DNA from 4 places in the Marinomonas sp. 15G6-16 genome. Region 4 is predicted to be linked to each of the others. Evidence: predicted binding sites of a transcription regulator. Region 4 holds the regulator's gene; each other region holds the start of a gene.
The links. Region 4 encodes LexA, which represses DNA repair genes until DNA is damaged. Its sites were predicted from a motif close to TACTGTNTANNTANACAGTA; they were not measured.
Positions count from the first base shown of each region.

Region 1: AC0L46_RS10250 (PA0069 family radical SAM protein) is a predicted target of LexA. The motif match lies at 3,017-3,036, and genes of this name have one in related genera.
Region 2: uvrA (excinuclease ABC subunit UvrA) is a predicted target of LexA. The motif match lies at 1,804-1,823, and genes of this name have one in related genera.
Region 3: recN (DNA repair protein RecN) is a predicted target of LexA. The motif match lies at 3,953-3,972, and genes of this name have one in related genera.

Region 1 is NZ_CM147916.1:2,125,380-2,131,450, reverse strand. Features, by position in the region: gene AC0L46_RS10260 (alpha-hydroxy acid oxidase) at 1-865, opposite strand, end outside; gene AC0L46_RS10255 (LysR substrate-binding domain-containing protein) at 976-1,896, shown strand; gene AC0L46_RS10250 (PA0069 family radical SAM protein) at 1,905-2,999, opposite strand; gene AC0L46_RS10245 (OsmC family protein) at 3,140-3,607, shown strand; gene AC0L46_RS10240 (TIGR03842 family LLM class F420-dependent oxidoreductase) at 3,694-4,698, opposite strand; gene npdG (NADPH-dependent F420 reductase) at 4,788-5,480, opposite strand; gene cofE (coenzyme F420-0:L-glutamate ligase) at 5,567-6,071, opposite strand, start outside.
Region 2 is NZ_CM147916.1:1,929,157-1,935,227, forward strand. Features, by position in the region: gene uvrA (excinuclease ABC subunit UvrA) at 1-1,750, opposite strand, end outside; gene AC0L46_RS09350 (MFS transporter) at 1,908-3,266, shown strand; gene ssb (single-stranded DNA-binding protein) at 3,305-4,009, shown strand; gene AC0L46_RS09360 (Lrp/AsnC family transcriptional regulator) at 4,131-4,532, opposite strand; gene AC0L46_RS09365 (EamA family transporter) at 4,716-5,597, shown strand; gene add (adenosine deaminase) at 5,652-6,071, shown strand, end outside.
Region 3 is NZ_CM147916.1:2,220,626-2,226,696, reverse strand. Features, by position in the region: gene dnaK (molecular chaperone DnaK) at 1-1,123, opposite strand, end outside; gene grpE (nucleotide exchange factor GrpE) at 1,225-1,803, opposite strand; gene AC0L46_RS10680 (sensor domain-containing diguanylate cyclase) at 2,043-3,803, opposite strand; gene recN (DNA repair protein RecN) at 3,999-5,669, shown strand; gene fur (ferric iron uptake transcriptional regulator) at 5,780-6,071, opposite strand, start outside.
Region 4 is NZ_CM147916.1:3,212,350-3,218,420, reverse strand. Features, by position in the region: gene AC0L46_RS15280 (protein adenylyltransferase SelO) at 1-503, opposite strand, end outside; gene AC0L46_RS15275 (DEAD/DEAH box helicase) at 531-1,892, opposite strand; gene dinG (ATP-dependent DNA helicase DinG) at 2,013-4,136, opposite strand; gene lexA (transcriptional repressor LexA) at 4,206-4,826, shown strand; gene AC0L46_RS15260 (hypothetical protein) at 4,895-5,161, opposite strand; gene AC0L46_RS15255 (DUF6586 family protein) at 5,164-5,631, opposite strand; gene topA (type I DNA topoisomerase) at 5,628-6,071, opposite strand, start outside.

The DNA of each region.
Region 1 (6,071 bases), 1.1 Mb from region 4:
AACTACGAGAGCCATCCAATTGTCGACCACCGTGATTAGAAATAATGACGCCTGTACAGCCAATTTCGACCGCTTTACGAGCGTCTTCTCGGCTCATAATACCTTTCAAACAAAACTGACCATCCCAGAATTTCACCATTTCGGCGACATCATCCCAGTTCATTGAAGGGTCAAGCATATTGGTAAAGTAGTCACCGATAGACGTCGCGCCATTGCCCATATCAACGTGCTCATCCAGTTGTGGCAAACTAAAAGGTTCGTGTGTGACGTAGTTAATGCCCCACATGGGTTTCAGAACAAATTGCAGCATGCCTTTCAAGTTCAGTTTAAAAGGAATAGAAAAGCCAGTTCTCAAATCCCTTTCACGGTTGCCTCCGGTAATGGAGTCCACCGTTAGCATCATGACTTGTACGCCTGCGTCTTTTGCTCGCTGCATCATGGCGCGATTTAATTCGCGATCTTTATGAAAATAAAATTGGTAAACCTGAGGGGTGTTGGTTTGTTTTGCAATTTCCTCCATGCTGACCGTACCAAGAGAAGACACACCAAACATGGTGCCGTATTTCTCTGCTGCATCAGCAACAGCACGCTCACCATCATGGTGAAATAAACGCTGTAACGCCGTTGGAGAACAGTAAACTGGCATATCAAGCTTCTGCCCCATCACAGTCACAGAAAGATCCACATCCTGAACACCAGTTAAAACACTCGGCACCAAATCACAAGTTTCAAAAGCGGCCGTATTGCGACGATAAGTCGACTCATCATCAGAACCACCATCAATGTAATTAAAGATCGGACCTGGCAAACGCTTTTTGGCCAAGACCCGAAAATCATGAAAGTTATGACAATCTTTTAGTCGCATCACTATGTCCCTTATTTTTTTAGTTGTTCACTTAAAGAAGTCACTATAGTCCGAGTTTCATTTATGATAAATATGACACAAAATAATAAACTCTTTCTTAAAACGGCATAATGACATTGAACGCAGCAGACTTAACACTTTTTGTTTACGTGGCCGATACAGGCTCTTTCAATAAAGCCGCTCAATTAGCAGAGCTATCCACACCGGCTTTGAGCAAAAGAATCAGTCGCCTTGAGCAAGCACTTGGTGTGCAGTTGATTCACCGAACAACAAGACGGCTCAACCTGACAGAAGCAGGCGAAAGCCTTTATGTGCACGCTAAAAACATAGAAGGCCAAGTCAGCGACGCCGTGGCTGCGGTATCAGCTTTCAGTCACGGGCTAAGCGGGCATATAAAAATCTCTGTACCCACTATTTCTGGAGAGTTACTACTGGCCGAAGCCATCGCTGAGTTTTGCCAAATGTACCCAAATATCACAGTGGATATGCGTCTGGAAAATGACTTTGTGAATCTGGTCGAGGAAGGGCTCGACCTTGCGGTTCGCACCGGAAAATTAGAAGACTCCAGCTTAATCGCCAAGCCACTGATTCAATCCAATTGGGTGGTTTGTTGCTCACCAAGTTACATTGAAAAACATGGTGAAGTCACTCATTTAGAAGAACTAAAAGAACACAATTGCCTCGCTTACACCTATCAGGCCCAAGGTTCATTCGATTGGCGCTTTATTAAAAATGAGACAGGTAAAGACTCGATAGAAGAAAGCGTGCGAATCAGCGGAAGTTTAGCCACCAACAACGCTCAAGCCTTACGCAAAGCCGCTTTGGCAGGCTTTGGTATTGTTTATGTGCCACGTTGTTGCGTCTATGAAGACCTACAGAAAGGCGCTTTACAAGCCATTTTGACCGACTACCAACCAAGACAACTTGGCGTCTACGCAATTTACCCACAGACTAGATACTTACCAGAAAAACTTAGACTGCTGATAGAACACATAAAAAAAGCCTATCAAAACAAGAAGGAATACTTTTAAAGCAAGCATCAAAACAAAGGCATTTGATCGCCTTCTTTAGGCGGTACTTTAAACTGTCGGCGATCAAGAAAACTGAGGCGGTTGTCATCCAGCCCATACTTTCTTCTTGCCACATGAAAACGCTGATTAATCAAATCCGCAAATAGACCTTCACCAGTCATGCGTTTACCAAAACGACTGTCGTAAAGCTTACCGCCACGCATGTCCATAATGCGCTGTAAAACATGATCCGCACGTTCTGGGTAATGCTGTCGTAGCCAGTCAGCAAATAAAGGAGCAACCTCATGGGGAAGGCGAAGCATAATGTAATTGATGGATTGAGCACCGACTTTGGCACTAGCTGCCACAATCTCCTCTAGCTCATGATCATTAATAAAAGGAATCACAGGAGCCGCCAAAACACTAACGGGAATCCCCGCATCACGCAGTGTTTGAATCACCTTCAAACGGGTTGTACCCGAAGCCGTTCTTGGCTCCAAAATACGCTTTAAGTCGTTATCCAAGGTAGTCACACTAATCGCCACATGAACCAACTTCTTCTCAGCCATTTGCGCCAAAATATCAATATCACGAAGAATCAAAGTGCTCTTAGTAATAAGGGAAATCGGTTGATGATGAGCCAAGGCAATCTGCAATAATTCGCGAGTGATTTTCAGTTCCTTCTCAATCGGCTGGTACGCGTCTGTGTTGATCCCCAATGCAATGGGCTCACAGCGATAATTCGGGTGAGCCAGCTCTTCTTCAAACAAATACGCCGCATTGGTTTTCGCCACCAGCCTTGTTTCAAAATCCAACCCAGGAGACAACTCCAAATAAGCGTGTGTAGGCCGCGCAAAACAATAAATACAGCCGTGTTCACACCCTTTATAAGGGTTTATCGATTGCCTAAACGGCACATCAGGGGAGTTATTTCGGCTAATGATGCTCTTGGCTCTTTCGTGGCGAACTTCGGTTTTCGGCGACGATGTTTCCAATAAAGCCACGTTTTCGTCATTTTCATCCACTTCCACCAAGGTAATGGCAAAACGCCCAGCTAGATTATTGGCCGTGCCTCGCCCTTTAATTGGCAAATGAAAAGGATTCGTCTTACTTGGAATAGACATAAAAAACAACCCAGAATTACTGTATATATATACAGCATATTGATTGTTTAAAATTCACAATGCAAGGCTTATTCGCCTTAATTTCCTGTTAGCATAAAAGGCATTCAATGATGATGGTTAGAACTTACTGGAGCGCTTTTATGTCAGAATACTCTGCTATCGTGGAGTGGAAACGCCATTCCCAGAACTTCCTAGACCGACAATACAGCCGCGCCCATGAATGGCAATTCGAAGGCGGTGTGGTGGTACCAGCCTCCTCTTCTCCTCATATCGTTCCCGTCCCCATGTCTGTTGCTGATAATGTGGACCCAGAAGAAGCCTTTGTGGCCTCTATCTCAAGCTGCCATATGTTGTTCTTTCTCGACTTCGCTTCCCGCAAAAAACTCATCGTAGAACAGTACACAGACAAAGCTGTTGGCACCTTAGCCATTGGGCCAAATGGCAAACAGATGATGACAGAAGTGGTATTAAAACCAGAGGTAATCTTTGTTGGAGAAAGGCCCAGCGCAGAAGTATTAAAAGCCTTACATCATCAATCTCACGAGGCCTGCTTTATTGCGAACTCAGTGCTGACCAATGTGAGAGTGGATGAGGCTTTTTTAATGTAATACAACTCGAAGAATAACTTCCCCCTCCCCTTCGCGCTCTAACGGAAAGAAAGCAAAAGGAAAGGAGTAAGGTTATTTAATCAATTTTAAGCGTTAAAAGCCGGAATCACTTCTCGTCCATATTTCGCGATGATTTCTTCTTCGTCTCCGCTGTCTAGGTAGATGTTGAATTGCGTTGTGCCAGCCGCTTCAAGGTCTTTGATTTTGGCAATATGCTCTTCAGGCGTACCCAGAACACAGAAGCTTTTCACGATATCTTCTGTGATGAAATCTAGGAATGGGTTATCACTTTGGCCGTGTTTCGAGTAGTCGTAGCCTTTACGGTTTTCGATGTAGTCCGTTAAGCTTTTTGGCACTAATCCAGAATCGGCACCGTATTTTTCAACGATATCTGCTACGTGGTTACCGACCATCGCTGGGAACCATTTCGTGTGTTCAATACAGTAATCCATGTCGCCAAAGTACGCTGGTGCCGCCGCTTGGACTTTGAAGTTGGACATATCGCGGCCCGCTTCTTCACCCGCTTTGATCGACTGATCCGTAAACCATTTAACAAGGTCTGGATCACCAATTTGCAGAATCACACCATCACCCACTTGACCCGCCGTTGCCAAGGCTTTCGGGCCGTACGCGCCGATCCAAACAGGCAATTCGTAACCTGTCGCCCAAGGCAATTTCACTGGCTCAGGGCATTCGCCATATTCCACTTCTTCACCACGAACCATGGCTTTCACCTTGGTAGTAAATTCAGACAAACGCGCTAAAGTCGCTGGCTTTTTCCCCATCACTCGCATAGACGAATCACCACGACCAAGACCAATATCGAAACGGCCATTACTTTGATGCGCCAAACTTGCGTATAAGCTGGCAGACAAAGACCAATCACGAATGTTCGGGTTCGTCACACAAGGCCCAAAACGCATGGTTTTCGTATGTTCCATACACATTGCCATGGCCACAAATGACTCGCGCCAAAGAATGTGCGAATCGTAAAACCAGCAATAAGTGAAACCCGCTTCTTCCGCCTGACGAACCAAATTTCGTGCGCGGTCTGGGCTAACAAAACCTTTAAACGTGATACCAAATTCCATAATCTGTTCCTCTTGTAATAATGTTTTTAATTAGTTTTTTTAAATTTCAATAACCTTTAACAAAGTATTGGTGAGCTCAGAAGTCGAACTTAATGCTCTGGTGGGCAAATACGCACACCCGCGTGACTAAACGGCACCTCTTTCGAAATATTCAAACGAATCAAGATAGGCGTCAGCGCTTCAATACAGCGGGCGCTTTCTGCCAAGCCTGCGTTGTAAGCTGTGGTTCCCATAAGTTCGATAAGCGCCATAACTTTCTTCTTCGCGGCAAGGTCATTACCACACACCAAAATGTCGCAGTTAATGGCGCGAGAAAGGTCGTTCAAGGTGACGGCAGAGACGTTATGCAAGGCGCCAACCACTGGAATGCTTTCGCCAAGCAAAGCTTGTGCGGCTTCCGTGACAGAGCCTTCTTTTGGCATTTCAACGGCTTTTGGATTGCCCGGCGCCAATGGCACAACAATGTCCACCAACACTTTATCTGTGAGCAAAGGCGCTAGAGCGGTCAGTGTTGCGTCGTGGCCGCTGTAAGGCACAGACAAGATCACTAATTCATCCGCCGCTTTGGTGGCGTCTTCCATGCTCATGCCTGTGATATCAGCAATGGTGCCTTTTTCGGACACTTCTTTGTCAGACAAGAGCGCGGTCATTTCTGTCGCGGCGTCTTGTGCTTTTGTTGCATCACGAGAGCCCAAAACGACACTGACACCCGCCAGCGCCAGACGCAATGCGAGGCCTTTACCTTGCGGGCCTGTACCGCCGATGATTGCTACTTTACTCATACATTCCTCTTTCTTTTTATCGAATATTAATGTGTTAAATCGGTTTACGTTTCTGACTATTAACGATTGCTGCGCTAAGTGCTTGTTTATCTAAATAAATCTTCGTTATGGGCGCGCATCAAATCTTTGCTTGAGCTGTCGGTTCTCGGCCAATCCAAACCACGGAAAACAATCACAGGCGACTTGGCGCTTTTCTCCATGAGCAAGCCAGATGCGGCAGCGAGTTCGTCTGCAAAAGCCGGTGCAGTAACACTAAGCGGACGACCAAACGCATCTTCTTCCCCCAACATGTGCATCACGCCCGGCACGTTCGCCAAGCCAATCGCCACGTTGGTTTGGCCTAATCGCCAAGGCCGACCAAAGGTATCGCTGATGATGACACCCAATTCACAGCCAAAATGTTTTTCTAAAGCAAGGCAGATTTCTCGGGCGCTTTTGTCTGGATCTTCTGGCAATAAAATCAATTGTCCTGGATGATCCGCGTTTGACTCATCGACCGCGGCATTGGCGCAGATGTAGCCGTGTTTGTGTTCAGCAATAAGAACGCCTTCGTCTTGATCTGGACGTTTCATGGCACGCACTACACGGCTT
Region 2 (6,071 bases), 1.3 Mb from region 4:
TCTCACAGTTCATAATGTCTTGCGGTGTTCCGCTGGCAATAATTTCCCCGCCATGAACACCAGCGCCCGGGCCTATGTCGACGACAAAGTCCGCGACACGAATAGCGTCCTCATCATGTTCTACAACAATCACGGTATTTCCCAAGTCTCGTAATCGTGTAAGGGTTGCAATCAGGCGTTCGTTGTCTCTCTGGTGAAGGCCAATGGAAGGTTCATCCAGAATGTACATGACGCCAACAAGGCCAGCGCCAATTTGGCTTGCTAAGCGTATCCGTTGAGCTTCACCACCAGACAATGAATCTGCTTTTCTATCTAAAGTGAGATAGTCCAAACCGACATTGACCAAGAAGGTCAGTCGATCACGAATCTCTTTTAATATTTTAGACGCGATCTCACCTCTGGCGCCTGGTAAATTAAGATTCTCAAAATAGCTTAAGCATTCGGCGATAGGGTAAGTAACAACTTCAGGTAGCGTCTGTTCATTGATGAAAACATGTCGAGCTGAGCGATTCAGTCGAGCGCCGTGACAATCTGGACAAGGCTGTATGCTGATGTATTGGGATAAATCATCGCGAACACTGTCTGATTCGGTCTCGTGATAGCGGCGTTGAAGGTTTGGAATAACACCCTCGAAGGAGTGAGAACGTGTCATTTTGTCTCCACGCTCATTGATATAAACGAAGTCTATCTTGTCTTTACCTGACCCTTGTAAAATCCGCTTTTTGAAGTTGTCCGGAATATCTTGGTATTTGGCTTCAATATCAAAACCGTAATGCTTTGCTAAAGCGCTAAGTTGTTGATAGTAAAAAATGCTGCGTCGTCCCCAGCCTCGAATGGCGCCTTCTGCCAAAGTAAGCGTTGGATCTTGAATAATGCGATCAGGGTCGAACATTTGGTGAGTACCCAGACCGTCACAAGTCTGACAAGCACCATTCGGGTTATTAAAAGAGAACAGCCTTGGTTCCAGCTCGGTTAGGCTATAGCCACAAACAGGGCAAGCAAACTTACTGGAGAAGATATACTCTTCAGACTCGTCATCCATATTAATGGCTTTGGCGATTCCGTCAGACAAACCTAAACAAGTTTCAAACGACTCCGCTAATCTTAGTTGCAAATCAGAGCGTACTTTAAAGCGGTCGATCACCACTTCAATCGTGTGCTTTTTGTTTTTCTCCAGTGTTGGCGCGTCATCTAAATCCACAACAATGCCGTCAATGCGCGCACGAATGAAACCTTTGGATAACAAATCACTGATGGTATGTAAGTGCTCACCTTTGCGATCTTTGACGATCGGAGCGAGCAGCATCATTTTTGTTTCCTCTGGTAGAGATATAATTTTATCTACCATTTGTGATATGGTTTGCGCTTCTAACGGTTCGCCATGATCAGGGCAACGTGGTTGTCCTGCACGAGCAAATAACAAGCGCAAATAATCATATATCTCAGTGATGGTGCCTACTGTCGATCTAGGGTTGTGAGACGTGGATTTTTGCTCGATAGAGATGGCTGGAGACAAGCCTTCAATATGGTCTATGTCTGGTTTTTCCATCATAGATAAAAATTGTCGAGCGTAAGTGGATAGGGATTCTACGTAGCGGCGTTGGCCTTCGGCATACAAGGTGTCAAAAGCGAGAGAAGATTTGCCCGAGCCAGATAAACCTGTGATGACGACAAGTTTGTCTCTTGGAATGTCTAAATCCACATTTTTTAGGTTGTGGGTGCGGGCCCCGCGTATCGTAATGGTATCCATGAGTCTCCCAAGTGAAATTGATCAACAGAGATAAATCTGTCAGTAATTTAAATAACTGTCTATTTTTACAGTAGTTGAAATGGAGCTTCAACGGTATTTTGAGTAAAATGGCTATCTTTTTTCCTTAACCCCTAAGTTAAGTGGTTGTAACTTCCTTATGGATCTACTTGAACGTCGTTCAGTCTTTGCTTTAGCGCTGATCTATCTATTTAGAATGCTAGGCTTATTCCTGATTATGCCTGTCATTAGTGTTGCCGCAGACGGTTTAACTGGTGCCGACGCAGCTTTAATTGGCACCGCCATTGGCATTTATGGTTTGACACAAGCTAGCCTGCAAATTCCCATGGGCATGTGGTCCGATAAAATAGGGCGCAAGCCTGTCATTATTATTGGCTTAATCCTATTTGCCATAGGCAGTTTGATTTGCGCTAATGCCGACGATATAAACACCTTAATTGTTGGTCGAGCGGTACAAGGCGCAGGCGCCATTGCGAGTACTCTCATGGCGTTATTAAGTGACGTGACGCGTGAGCAAAACCGCACCAAAGCCATGGCCATTGTTGGCATTAGTATTGGTGCTTCCTTTATGATTTCCCTAGTATTGGGGCCTTGGATATTCTCTTTAGTCGGCCTTTCAGGGTTGTTTTATTTATCCTTTGCTCTATCTGTACTGGGAATTGGACTGATCTTATTTGCGGTACCAAATATTGTTCAACATACCTTTCGCCGAGATACGACTCCGAGCTTGCTCGCGTTAGGGGAAGTGTTGAAAGATAAGCGATTAGGCTTTTTGAATGTCAGCGTATTATTGTTGCATGCCAGTTTAACCGCGTTATTTATAACGATACCAAACTTACTCATTGAGCACTTTGATTTACCCCTGTCTCAACACAGCTGGCTCTACTTAACCGTCATGGGTTTTGCCTTTGTAGGTATGTTACCATTGGTGATTATTGCCGAATCAAAAGGCAAAATGAAAAGCGTTTTAGTTTTTGTGCTTATGCTATTGGGCGCAAGTGCGATCTTGTTACAATGGACACATTCTATTTGGTTGTTTGGTGTCTTACTTTGGGGCTATTTTGTTGGCTTTAATGCATTGGAAGCGACATTGCCTTCCTTAATAAGCAAGCAAGCTCCAGTGGGTTATCGTGGCACGGCAATGGGTGTGTTTTCGACACATCAATTTATAGGTTCTTTTTTGGGTGGTGTCGGCGGTGGTTGGTTACTGCAGAACTATTCAAACAGCGGCATATTCTGGGTGGTTGGTGTTGTCTTCTTAGCTTGGTCACTGGTTGCTTTAGCGCAAGCAGCACCTCGTCAGCTAAGCAGTCTTGCGTTCAGCTTACCCAATATGACCGAAACAGAAATAACTAAGTTGGCGGATCAACTTATTAAAATCCAAGGAGTGGAAGGTATGCAAATATTCAAAGATGAGCAAACCGCTTATCTTAAAGTTGATAAAAAGATCTTAGATAAAGAGAGTTTGAAGCATCTGGCGCCTCAAATTGCTCTTTAGAAAAACATTATTTTACTTTTTAGTTGGAGAACTAGGTCATGGCCCGTGGAATAAACAAAGTAATCTTGATAGGTAATGCCGGCAATGATGCCGAAGTACGCTTTATGCCATCCGGCGCTGCGGTTGCAAACGTTAACTTAGCAACAACAGAAAGCTGGCGTGATAAGCAAACTGGCCAAATGCAAGAACGTACAGAATGGCACCGTGTTTCATTCATGGACCGTGGTAACTTCCGTCTTGGTCAGATCGCGGGTGATTACATCAAGAAAGGCTCTAAAGTTTACGTAGAAGGTTCATTACGTACTCGTGAGTGGGAAAAAGACGGCATCAAACGTTACACAACAGAAATCGTTGCCAACGAAATGCAATTGTTAGATGGCCGTAACGACGGTGGAGCTCAAGGTGGTTATGGCAACAGCGCGCCACAACAAGCCGCACCTCAGCAAGGCGGTTATGGTCAAGCGCCAGCGGCAGCACCTCAACAAGCGCCACAAGGCTTTAATCAGCCACAAGGTGGATATGGTCAAGAGCCACAACAGGCTGCACCCGCTCAAGCGGCACCACAACCACAATCTTTTGGTAGCTGGGGCAATGCACCTCAACAAGCGCCAGCTCAAGCTGCACCACAGCAGCGTCCGCCACAAGCAGCGCAGCCAGCTAGACAGGCACCGCAGCAACCAGCGGCACCTAAACCACAGCAAGCACCAAACTTCGACGATTTCGATGATGATATCCCGTTCTGAGGATTGTCTTAAAAGGTTGTTCCAGCTCGTTTAGAAATAGCTTAAAAGCCTCGCTAATGCGGGGCTTTTTTGTTGAGCGGGTAGTATAAAATCTTCGTGCTTTTACTTTGATTGAGAGCAGCTACCCAGCCGGCGGTATTGGGCTGTTGGCTTTGGCGTGTTTGAGTACCACTAGGGTGCGAAAGTATTTCACGCTGTCGTCTTTGTGCAGTACGCGGTTGGCAAAGTCATCGAAGGCTTCCATGTCGGTAGACAGTACTTGCAGCACCACATCATGATCGCCTGTTACACACCAAGAATCGAGCACTTCTGGCTCCTTGTTAACCCGAGCAAGGAAGCTGTTTATGATGGCGTTGTGGTCTCTTTCAAAGGTGATCATGACGAGCATGCTTAGAGGCCAACCCATGGTTTTGGGTTTGACGATGGCCATTTCCTTTTCAATAACACCACTGCTGCGCAGTTGTCTCACTCGGCGATAGCAAGCAGGTTCTGACAGGCCGATTTTTTCGGCAATCAAGCTCATGGAAGCTTTGGCATCTATTTGCAGCTGTTCGAGGATCTTCTTATCTAATGCGTCCATCAGTTTTTAGCCTTTCTTAGCGGGATTTTGATAAAAATTATCAAATCTAAGTGAAATACGACTTAGAAATATACCTCAAACTGATAAATTTTATCTCATCTTCTTCGACCTATTAGAGATTAACTTATGATGACGACTTCACCCTCGTTCAAACTCGTGGCTTCTTTGGCGGCGCTGTTGATGGCTATTGTATCTATTACCGCAGGCGCCGCATTGGCTAAATCTATGTTCTCTGTATTCACTCCAGAAAATGTCACTGTGCTGCGTTTATCTGTGTCGGCAGTCATTTTGTTTTTTGGATTAAAGGCTTGGCGAGTACGTTTTACTCGTGACAATTTCCTCACCATATTTGCCTATGGGATAACCGTCGCTGGAATGAATTTGTTTTTTTACATGTCGATCAAAACGGTACCCGTTGGTGTGGCATTGGCGGTTGAGCTGATTGGTCCTTTGTGTGTAGCGACGCTTTATTCCCAGCACCGATTGGATTATGTGTGGATTTTGTTAGCGGCAATAGGCGTTTATTTATTGTTGCCAAAGTCAGCACAAGTGGAGAATCTTGATGTAGAAGGGCTGCTCTATGCGCTGGTGGCGGCATTTTTTTGGGGAACGTATATCTTAATGGGAAAGAGAGCGGGTAAATACTTTGGAAATAAGGCGCCGCCATTAGGTTTGGTGTTTGCCTCATTAGTTGTAATACCAGCAGGAGATGGCGTATTCATTACTCAGTTATTAGACATTCATTTATTGCTCTTCGCTGTATTGATTGCGTTATTGTCTAGTGCTATTCCTTTGATGTTAGAGATGTTTGCACTGCGTAATTTACCGACTCATGTTTATGGTGTCATGGCGAGTGGTGAGCCTGTGATGGGAGCGATTGTGAGTTTCTTTATTCTAGGAGAGCAATTGTCTTTGCTTCAATGTTTGGGAGTTGGGGCAATCGTGACTTCCTCTGTTTGTATAGCGCTTTCACCTTTGTATTTAAGAACGCGTAACTTTTCACGATAGAAAATATTCGCTTCCTCTCGCCTTGTCGCGTCCAATTAAGTTACCCTTTCTCTTATGATGAATTTACCTAAAGTTGTTTTACATGAGCATATTGAAGGCTCGGTGACGCCTGAGTTGGCGTTGGTGTTGGCGAAGAAGTACGGTGTTTCTTTGCCTGTCGGGTTTCTGTATGAAGAAGGCGAGTATGATGCGGTGGATTTTCCGAATGGTCGCTATCAATACGATGAGTCGGATTTTGGTGAGTTCATTAGAACGTACGATGTTGTGGCGGATTTGATTCGTGAGCCAGATGATTACTATCTTGTCACAAAAGATTATTTATCTAGAAATTCGCAAAAAGGCATGGTGTATTGTGAGTTGATTACCTCTGCTCATCATCTTTGTTTTACTGAGTTGTCTGACGGAAGCTCGGAGTTAGACAGCAGAAAATATCATGACATCATGGATGCCATTGATCAGGCGATCCTTGATGTG
Region 3 (6,071 bases), 990 kb from region 4:
CACCGATCGCAACCGCTTCATCAGGGTTTACGTCTTTACGTGGCTCTTTACCGAAGAATTCAGTTACTTTCGCTTGAACCAATGGCATACGTGTTTGACCACCAACCAAGATAACTTCGTCAATATCAGAAGCAGACAATTCAGCGTCTTTCAATGCTTGACGGCAAGGCTCAAGAGACTTGATTACAAGCTCTTCTACCAAAGATTCCAACTTAGAACGAGTCAATTTAACGTTCAAGTGCTTAGGACCAGTCGCATCTGCAGTGATGTAAGGCAAGTTAACTTCTGTTTGAGAAGAAGAAGACAATTCAACCTTCGCTTTCTCACCCGCTTCTTTAAGACGCTGTAGAGCCAATGGATCGTTGTGTAGATCGATGCCAGTATCTTTCTTGAATTCAGCTGCCAAGAACTCGATAACACGCATGTCGAAGTCTTCACCACCTAGGAAAGTATCACCGTTTGTAGACAATACTTCGAATTGCTTCTCACCATCTACGTCTGCGATTTCGATGATAGAGATATCGAATGTACCACCACCAAGGTCATAAACCGCGATAGTTGAATCGCCAGAACTCTTATCAAGGCCGTATGCAAGAGCCGCTGCTGTTGGCTCGTTGATAATACGTTTTACTTCTAGACCCGCAATTTTACCGGCATCTTTTGTTGCTTGACGCTGAGAGTCGTTAAAGTAAGCAGGAACCGTGATAACTGCTTCTGTTACTTTCTCACCTAGGTAGTCTTCCGCTGTTTTCTTCATTTTCTTAAGAACTTCAGCCGAGATTTGTGGTGGCGCTTTCTTGTCGCCTTTAATTTCTACCCACGCATCGCCGTTGTCTGCAGCCATAATTTTGTAAGGCACCATAGAGATGTCTTTCTGAACAACGTCGTCTTTAAATTTACGACCAATCAAACGCTTAACCGCAAACAAAGTGTTTGTTGGGTTAGTTACTGCTTGGCGCTTAGCTGATTGACCAACAAGTACTTCACCATCGTCAGCAAAAGCAACGATGGAAGGCGTGGTGCGATCACCTTCAGCATTTTCAATAACGCGAGCTTTCTCGCCATCTAATACAGCAACACAAGAGTTCGTTGTACCTAAGTCAATACCAATGATTTTACCCATCGTTTGTATCTCCAATAATTTCGTTTATTTCAATGATAATTCTGTATTTGGGTACGCTTCTGAGTATTTCAAGCGCCTAGTGTCAAAAAAATGACAGTAAATTATGCTGCGCTAGAAACCACTACCATTGCTGGACGTAATAGACGTCCATGAAGCGTATAACCTTTCTGTACCACATCCATTACTGTATTAGGTTCTAGTTCTGGATTTGGCACCATAGTCATCGCCTGATGCAATTCAGGGTTGAACGGTTCGCCATGTGGATCAATCGCTTTCACTTCAAAGCGCGCTAGGGTTTCAAGCAAATCTTTAAGCGTTAGCTCTACACCTTCACGAACAAGATCTTCTTCATCGGTTGCTGCCGTAGACGCAAGAGCTCGCTCTAGGTTATCTGCAACACCAACAATTGCCTTGGCAAATTTCTCAATACCAAACTTGTGCGCTTTTTCAACGTCTTGCTCTGCACGACGACGAACATTTTGTGCGTCAGCGTGAGCGCGAAGTGCTGCTTCTTTGTACTGAGCAACCTCTTCTAATGCTTTAGCAAGCTCATCATTCTCAGTAACTTCTTCTAGTAGCTCTGCTTCAGGCTCTAAAAGTTCTTCTACTGCTTCATTTTGTGTTTCGCTTTTCAAGTCTGGCTCCGTTTCTAGGTTAGGATTTTTCTGCTGATCACTCATCTTTTACTCCAAATAACAGAAACAATTCATTCTCTGTGGTGGTTATATGGGGACAGCTTTTTGCCTTTCAACAGTAAAACCGCATTAATTTTATGGGATTTTTTAACTTCATTTATAAAGCATAAAAAAGAACAACCACCGATAAAAAAACTGAATAAAAACAAGCATAAAAAAGGGCTGCAACAGCAGCCCTTAATATTAAACAGAACAAAAAACTCAGGTTCAAAAATAATAAATTGTCACGACACTATTCTATTACGACCATTTTTCTTCGCTTGATACAACTTATTATCTGCTTCGGTGATCATTTTGTCTGGCGTTTCTCCAGATCGGCAGCTGATTCCTCCGCTAACAGTAATCACTCGATCAATACCTTCAATAGTTAAGCTCTCGACTTTTTCTCGAATACGCTCCGCTACTTCCAAGGCTTCATCATTAGAGATATCCGGCAAAATAACGAGTATTTCTTCTCCGCCAAAACGCCCAACAAAATCCTGTTTACGGGTTTGTGATTGGATACATTTTGCTATTTCACATAGGGCATCATCCCCAACCAAGTGACCATACTCATCATTGATTCTTTTGAAGTGATCAATATCAAAAAGGATCAATGCCAACGATTGTTGATCGGATACTGGGACGTTTAATAAGGCTTGCAGCTTAGCGTCAACAAAACGTCGGTTAAATAAGCCCGTTAAGTCATCTTGATGCAGCAATGTATTAATCTTTTCCGTCTTTTCATTAAAGACCTTAGCAAGGTCGTCAAACTCTTGATAAGTCACGTCGTCATGATTAATTAGATTCATCCGTGCGGAGCTTTTTTGCATATGATCCGAGAAAAACTCGATACCTCGCCGAATCCGCTTGGTCGTAAAATGCGCCACCAAAACACCAAGTAACCCCAAACCAAACATTAACAACAGAATATTCAAAATACTCGACTGCAATCTGTTATTCAGCTCTTGTTGGTTTTTCTCTATTGCAGCCTGTAAAGCTGTCATATCGACATTCGATCCGACAACCCAATCCCACTCAGGAATCGCAGCCACATAAGTTAAGGAATTGTAATAACCTTGTGGATCAGACATGGTGTTTTTTGGCCATAAATGCGAGAAGAAACCATAAAACGGTACTTTTTCCGTCAAGGCTAATTGCTGCTGGATGATTTTCACTCCATTCGCATCCGTCAGATCATAGTTTTCTTTACCAATTAGTTCTGGATAAACACCGTTCGCAATCTGCACGCCTTTTCGGTCATGAATAAAAGCATACTCTTTATTGTGTTCACCAAACCTAAGTTGATCCACATAATCCAGCATTTCTTCCTGAACCGATTGTCTTACAACGTCGACGTATTCGCCTGTTCCGAAATACCAATCATATGGCGCAAACTTTTTCACATAGACAATTTTCTTAAAACGATTCTCAGCGTCACCTGGCTTTTTCCAATAACCTTCTGTAAAACCGTGGCCATAACGCTTCACTACTTCTATTTCGTCTCGCAGCGGGTAATTTCCTAGATCATCTTGCAGATCATATAAATTGGTGCCTTCTGATTTAGGGTAAACAGGGTAAAGAATTACATCCCCCTGCAAAGTATCGATAAAGTAATAACCTCGTCCTTGATTGTATCTAAGGCCTCGCACTGTTTCGCGTATCAGCTGTTTAATCTCATCGTCCGACTTAATACCCTTATTACTGGTATAAATATCCATCATCAGGCTATTCAGTTCATAAACCCGATTTTTTAAGTCATCCTTAAGATCCTGTTCAATTTTATTGTTTCGATACTGAGCGAGGTTAACCAGTGTATCTACACGGTTTTTCAGTTGAGATCTGACTTGACTGATATGGGATCGCTCAAGGCGATTGGAGTCTAGTTCATATTTTTCATAAATACTTTCTACCCATAAAGCAGAAATAATAAGTAGGGCAATAGCACCCAAGGAAAGCGCATTAATGAACACCAACAAAGTCAGTCTTTTCTTCTTCACCTGCATACCCATCCTTAGCCTTATTCTCCAAATATGTTAACTAGATACACAATACTACCCTGTTTCTCTAAGCACCAGCCAATACTATTAAACTCTTTACACAGAACAAAAGAAAAGAAATAACTGACTCTAGCACTTGTCAAAAAACAGCCAACTACTGTATAAATAACCATATGTATTTTTTCTCTTTTGGAGCCCTCTATGCTGACTAGCATTGCTATTTCCAATTTCGCGATTGTTGAAGCCCTAGAGCTTGAGTTTAAACAAGGCATGACAGTGATTTCAGGTGAAACCGGTGCTGGTAAATCCATTATGGTGGATGCTTTATCGCTTTGTTTAGGCGATCGTACGGATGCTGCTGTCGTCAGGCACGGAGAGAAAAAAGCCGATATCAGTGCGAGCTTCGATATACAGCATTATCCGCATGTACATGAATGGCTCGAAGAAAGAGACCTAGAGCACGACCAGCATTGCATCTTACGTCGTGTCATCAGTAAAGAAGGTCGTTCAAAAGCCTATATTAATGGCCGTCCATGCACTTTAAGCGACTTAAAAGAAGTTGGTAGCCATCTAGTTGATATTCATGGTCAACATGAGCATCAGTCGCTACTTAAGAAAAACGCTCAAAGACAACAACTGGATGCTTATGGGCAACTCACTGATTTAACAAAAAAAGTTAGCGCTCAGCACACCATTTGGCGACAACTAAAAGAAGAGTTGTCAGCAAAACAGAGCAGATCTTCTGAACAAGACGCAAAAGTTCAACTTCTGTCCTATCAAGCACAAGAGCTGCAACGCCTTGACTTAAAAGAAGGTGAAATTGAATCTCTTGAAAACGAGCAGAGCTTCTTATCTAACATTGCCGACTCTCAGTTAAAAGCCTATCAAGCCAGCAATATTTTAATTGATAGCGACGAAGGTAATATTTGCTCTCTACTGAATCAAGCTCTTAGCAGCGCAAGCCAAATTCGCCCTGCAACAAAAGAGCTAGAAAGCGCACTGGAAATGATGAACGACGCTCTTATTCAAGCGCAAGAAGCCGCGGACAGTTTGCATCATTACCAAGATACCCTAGAGCAAGATCCTGAGCGATTAGCTGAAATAGAGCAACGTTTGTCCGACATTTACGATACCGCACGTAAACACAGAGTCTTACCAGAAGCCTTGATTTCACTGAGAGAAAGCGTTGAAGAAGAGTTAGAAGGACTGCAAGGCAGCGAAGAAAGCTTAGAAGCGTTGAAAGAAAAAGAAGAACAAGCCTATGAAACACTCACAGCATTGGCGACAACTTTGACAGAAAAACGCATCACAGCCAAAGACGATTTAGCTAAAAAAGTAGAAGAGCAAATTCATGGTCTAGGCATGCCTCATGCTCGATTCTTTATTCAATGCCAGCCATTGAATCAAGTCACCGCCAATGGTTTCGAAGACATTGAATACATGATTGCTTCCAACCCAGGGCAACCCGCTCAACCTTTACGGAAAGTTGCGTCAGGTGGTGAATTGTCTCGCATCAGTTTGGGCATTCAAGTGGTCACAGCACACACGTCTATTATTCCAACCCTCGTCTTTGATGAAGTCGATGTGGGTATCAGTGGTGGGATTGCTGAAGTCGTCGGGCGCATGTTGCGATCTGTTGGTAAACGTGGCCAAGTATTCTGCGTTACTCACTTGGCTCAAGTGGCTGCGCAAGGTAATCAACACTTAAGAGTAAGCAAAAACGTGTCTAATGAAACCACTTCGTCACAAGTGGATTTATTGAAAGATCAGGATCGCACACAAGAGATTGCTCGTTTACTTGGCGGCTTAGAACTGACAGAACAAACGCTTGCTCACGCCAGAGAAATGCTAGGTAACGTACAGCTTCAATAACTCAGAAAAAGTTACAACACAGCAAAACAAAAAAGGAGGTTAAGCATTCAACTTAACCTCCTTTTTTATAGAACAAAGCTTTAAAGAGTAAATCTTTTAAAAGCCAGTGCTTACTTTTGTTTTGGACGTACGTACAAAATCAAACTGTGGTCTTCAATCTCGAAGCCATGCTCTTCCGCGATTTCGTGCTGACGTTTTTCAATAATAGGGTCAACAAACTCAATTACTCGACCACTGTCTAAACAAATCATGTGGTCGTGGTGATCGCCTTTCGCCAATTCAAACACCGCCGTGCCAGCTTCAAAGTGATGACGCTGAACCAAGCCCGCTGTTTCAAATTGAGTTAACACGCGATAAACCGTTGCTAAACCTACGTCTTCGCCTTGATCAAGCAGAGTACGA
Region 4 (6,071 bases):
TGAGCCACTCTCAACAACATCGCGCCGGCTTCTGGCTGCTCACGATAAACTGCCTCACGACTATCATAAAGCCCCAAAGCACGAGAAGTTGGGACTGACAAAGCAGCCATCGCCTCACTCGCCAAATACTCACGAATACAAGAACGCAGCACTGCACGACCATCACCGCGACGAGAATAAGGCGTGGGACCCGCACCTTTCATATGCAAATCGTATAAAAGACCGTCTTGACCTCGAACTTCTCCTAGCAACACACCTCGCCCGTCACCGAGCTGAGGAGAAAAACCACCAAACTGATGACCAGCGTAAACCATACTTAAACTATGAGGCGATGCATCTTCACCGCTCAATAAACGCTTGGTTTGGGGGGATTTAATATCGATGGATAAAAACGTGGCGAGCGATTGATTAAATTCAACCAATCGCTGCTCAAGAAGTGGTTGAACGACTGTTTTCGATGAAAACATATCGCCCAACGTTGAAAAGTGATGTTCTAAGTTCATCTTATCTCACTAAAAAGTAAGCGATGTTTATTGAGACATATCTACCATATATTCACAACGGATACTCTCACCGACAACTCTTTCTATTTCCGGAATCATAAAGGCGTCATCTTCACTTGCGAAGCTAACAGATTTACCTAATTCACCACCACGACCTGTTCGACCGATACGGTGAACATAATCTTCTGGATCTTCAGGTAAAGCATAGTTCACAACCAGCTCAACGTTGTCTACATGAATGCCTCGCCCTGCTACATCAGTCGCAACAAGCACTTGAATAGAACCTTCTTTGAAGTTCTTCAGGGTTTTGACTCGCTTATCCTGAGCCACTTCCCCAGACAAAATAGCGCAGTTAATATTCGCTTTACGCAAACGTTCAAAAAGGTCACGAGTTTCATCGCGACGATTGGCAAATATGATAGTACGTTGACCACCATTTTCTTCAATCAACTGTTTCAAAACTGGCCATTTCTGATCCGCTTCCACAGTATAGATAACTTGCTCAATGTTTTTGTTTGTCGCTTCTTTTGGCACAACAGACACTTCTTTCGGGAAGTAAGTCCATTGTTGAGCCAATGCTTGCACGTCTTTCGGGAAAGTCGCACTGAACAGCATAGTTTGTCGTGTTTCTTTCTGTGGTGTCATGCGAATAATGCTTTTCACATCTGGAATGAAGCCCATAGACAACATACGGTCCGCCTCATCTAAAACAAGACACTCCACTTTATTCAAAAGTACTTTACGATTTCGAGCGAAATCCAATAATCGACCCGGAGTCGCCACCAAAATATCAACATTCTCTGTTTCTAAAGCGATCTTTTGCTTTTCGTAACTCAAGCCACCCACTAATGAAACAACATTCAAATGGCAGTTTGACGTTAGCTTTTCAGCTTCATCGGCAATCTGCAACGCCAATTCACGAGTCGGAGCAATAATCAAACCACGTGCCAAGTTATTCGAACGTTTTTCTTCTAATGGGTAATCTAAGAAATCGCTGATCATAGCGATTAGGAAAGCCGCTGTTTTTCCTGTACCAGTTTGAGCTTGACCAATAATGTCATAACCCTGCAAGGTCATCGGCAATGTTTCCGCTTGAATTTCACTGCAATACTCAAAACCCATTTCAGAAATAGACTTCAAAACACGATCAGGAAGGTTTAGATCATGAAAGCGCAACTTACCTTCAACTTCCGCTACTGGAAAGTCTTCAATAGACCAAATTGGAGCTTTTTTAGAGCCACTCTGAGCCTCATCAACGGAATCAGGAGCTTGAGAGCTTTTTGCGTTTACTGGCTTTTCACTGTTGTTTCTAGGGCGTTTATTTGGACGGCGGCTACGCTTAGGCTTTGCTGTTTTTTCTGATGACACTTCTTGATTTTGGTTTTCCATATTGGAATCTATACGCTTCTATAATGTTTTAAGGTTATATGTTTTTGATGATAAACATTTGTGTAAGGAGTGTACCTAATTGACAAGGCTTTATCACCCTTTGCTTTTTGTCTGGCGTATTTATTGATATCGATAAGGCGGCAAACTGCTGATTAATTGAGGCCCATAACGCTTTGTCTTTAAGCGCTTATCCAATATATGGATTTCACCAGAGTCTTTTTCATTTCTCAATAAACGACCGGTTGCTTGAACTAACCTCAAAGATGCATCAGGAATGGTGATTTCCATAAATGGATTACCACCACGCTTTTGAATCCATTCCGCCAACGTTGCCTCAACAGGGTCATCCGGAACCGCAAACGGAATCTTAGCAATATAAACTCTTGTTAAGTAATTACCGGGTAAATCAACACCTTCAGCAAAACTGGCTAAGCCGAATAACAAACTGCCTTTTCCGTCATCAATTCGTGATTTATGGGAATCCAGAATAACTCGCTTAGATTGCTCTCCCTGCATCAGTAAAATTTCTTTCAACTTATCAGAAAGAGACAAAGACACTTCTTCCATTTGTCGACGCGAAGAAAACAGCACCAGACTGCCTTTTTCAATATCTACTGATTTATTTAAATAAGCGATAATTTCTGCCGTATGTTGCTCAACGCGGTTTGGCTCATTCTCCATATCAGGAACGATCAACAAGCCGTTTTCTTGAAAATCAAATGGACTCAAGACTCGCAAATATTCACTTTCACGGGGAACACCGGAGCGCATATTAAAGCGATGAAACTGGTTGAGTGCTGTCAGTGTGGCAGAAGTCACCACAGCGCCAAAGCACTTATCCCAAAGTTGCTGCCTCAGTGTGTTTGCCGCCAAAATAGGAGAACCACCAAGTTCGATATCCTGCTCCATTCCTTGCCCAGATAAAACCAACCAACGAGCATTAGGCGGATAATTTTGATCATCAACTGTAGAATACAATCGCCACAAGCTGACCGACTGCTCCAACCTACCCAAAATCACACCCAATATTGGCTGCCAAGTTTCTGCTGTTTCCGGCGTAATTCCCATGCCTTCATTTTGTTTGGTTTTCTTACATTCATCTTGAATGCTTTCGATGTTATTAAACAGTTTCTGATAAGAGGTTTGTAGACTGTAAGCCAATTGGCGCAGCTCATCTGGTATTAAACCAAACTCAAAACGATGCTGATTGTTTTCCTGATCCAACCCTAAACCCTGAATATAAGGCGCTAAACCTTGTTGGGCATATTGAATAAAGTTAACGATACTTTGTATTTGCTGAGGAATTTTAAGCAAAAGCTGACCGGTTAAACTGACGTCATCCGTCAGCTCTTGCTTGAGATTGACTAGATTCTTTTCCAATTGACGAAGCCAAGCAATACTCTGCTGCAACCTAACTTCATGACGGAAGTGACCAATCGCCTTATCTGGCAAATGATGGCCTTCATCAAACACATAAATTGTTTCTTTCGGGGCTGACAAAATCGCACCACCACCTAAAGATAAATCCGCTAAAACCAAGTCATGGTTTGCAACGATTACATCAGCCACCTCAATTTCGGCTCTTGCTTTAAAGAAAGGGCAAGCGGAATAATTAGCACAATTTCGATTCGTACACTGCTGATGATCTGTAGTTAAACGGCGCCAATCTTGCTCACGAATAACGCCTTCCCAATTATCTTTATCGCCGTCCCAACCACCTTTTTCTAACGCCGCATCCATTTCTTGATATAAAGCGGTATTCACATCATCCGACTGTAAATGCTGCTCAAAAAGCCCTGCAAACATATCATCAATTGCTTGCTCTTCTGAGCTTAAAAAGCCCTCTAAATTATTCAAGCACAAATATCGGCCTCGCCCTTTAGCTAAGGTATATTTGAAATTTAACTCGGTATGCTCAAGTAAATCCGGCAACTCTTTGTGGAGAATCTGCTCTTGCAGCGCAACCGTCGCTGTTGAAATAACCAGCTTTAAACCACGCGCTTTCGCAATTGGAATGGCGGCAAGACAATATGAAAGCGTTTTACCGGTTCCTGTTCCAGCCTCAATAACAGCAACATGCTTTTCATCCAGCCTTTCACCTTCCGAGCCTTGCTTAATATTTCCCAATGTACGAGCGATAGCGCCTATCATTTGGCGCTGTCCAGCCCTTGGTTTATGGGACTTCGCATCCAAAGAAGCTCGATATGCGAGTTGAATTTGTTTTTTTAGTTCGTCTGAAAGCATTTATATTATTGAGATTAGTTAAGAATGCTGTATATAATAACAGTTACTGTATAAACAACCAGACTCCTTATGATTAAATTAACCAAAAGACAATCTGACGTACTAGAAACCATTCGTGAATTTATTAATGAAACGGGGTTTCCACCTACTAGAGCAGAAATCGCCCGTCGCCTTGGGTTTAAATCACCCAATGCTGCCGAAGAACATTTAAAAGCCTTATCCAAAAAAGGGGCGATTGAAATGCTATCTGGCGCCTCTCGTGGGATTCGTCTCATTGAAGAAGCCTCCAATGACGAGCCAGAAGATTTAGGCTTACCAATTATTGGAAAAGTTGCCGCCGGCTACCCTATTCTTGCTCAAGAGAACATTGACTCTCATGTCAACATTCCAGCCAATATGTTTTCACCTCAGGCGGATTACTTCCTATCTGTCTCGGGAACCAGCATGAAAAACATCGGCATAATGGAAGGCGACCTTCTCGCTGTTCACAAAACCAGTACGGTACACAATGGCCAAGTAGTCGTTGCACGCATCGGTGATGAAGTAACAGTAAAACGCTTTGAGCAAAAAGGCAGCATCGTTCGCCTGATTCCTGAAAACGAAGAATACAATGACATCATTGTTGATCTCGAAAGCGAAGACTTTGCCATTGAGGGACTGTCTGTCGGCGTGATAAGACAAGGCCTTTAACAGTTTTTCCGCACCAATAGAAAAGCGAAGCATGTGCTTCGCTTTTCTAAATAACAAATAACGATCAATTAATGCAGAATTTTTGGTCGAAACTCTTCATTCTCAAGATATTCAGCACCTTCATCAAAAAAAGATTCGTCTGAATAAACATAATCAATACCTGCATGAAACATACACTTTGCCAGTTCGAAGTAACGATCCTTCAAATAAGATCGAGTGTCGTCTGATATTTGCAATGTTGCTAGCGGTGTCGTTTCCTCACCATCTTCACTGGCTGGTCTCAGCACAATATCGCCGTTCTCCAGCTCAACAATTTCTAGGTAGGACTCTTTCATATTCAATACTCTGATGACTCTTCTCTAAAACGCAAAACCAACTCAGCTAAATTCGCCAAATAGAAACCCACTGAAGCGCCCGCATCGTTACCGCGACCAATAAGATTATCGCCGCCCATTACAGACACAGCAGCACGACACTCCAACTGAGCAAGGTAAGCTTGCTCTAATTGGGCACACCAAGAATCTTTGCGAGAATATAAATCTGCCAATTCACTCAATGCCGGCACTACCATGTGTTTTGATTCTGCCTCTTTCATAAGCACAGAAACATCCAAAGAGCCTGACAGCGAGTAGGCAGTTGAAATCTCCTTCAACAAGCCATTCAACGCACTTTTCAACTGAAAAATAGCTGAGCTTTCTAACCCAACACTCAACCACTTCTCATCCATATCTTGGCTTTGCTGAATAAAACGTTTTGCTGTATCAATTTTCTGATTGGTTAAACTTGCTAAGCTAACACCACTCATTTCTTTTTGCCTTCCTCGATGACCCATTTAGAGCCAACATAAAAGGCTTTCCAGCCAGTCGGTTTACCCTCTTCTTCCGTCATAACATATTGCTCTTTGGTTTTACGGCTATAACGAATAATGGTTGGTCGACCTTCTGAGTCAGCGACAGGCGCTTTCGCAAAGAAGTGGTATTTAGGATCGATTTGATCCATGTACGGCAGCAACTCTTTCACCAATGGCGCACGCGTTTCTCGTTTTCGAGGGAACTGACTTGCCGCAAGGAATAAACCTGTCGCGCCATCACGCAATATGTAATGGTCTTCCACTTTGACACATGCCAAATCTGGCATTGGCACAGGATCCATTTTCGGCGGCGCAGCTTCACCACTCTTCAAGAGCTTCCGAGTGTTTTTGCAGTCTTCATTGGTACAACCAAAGTACTTACCAAATCGACCTGT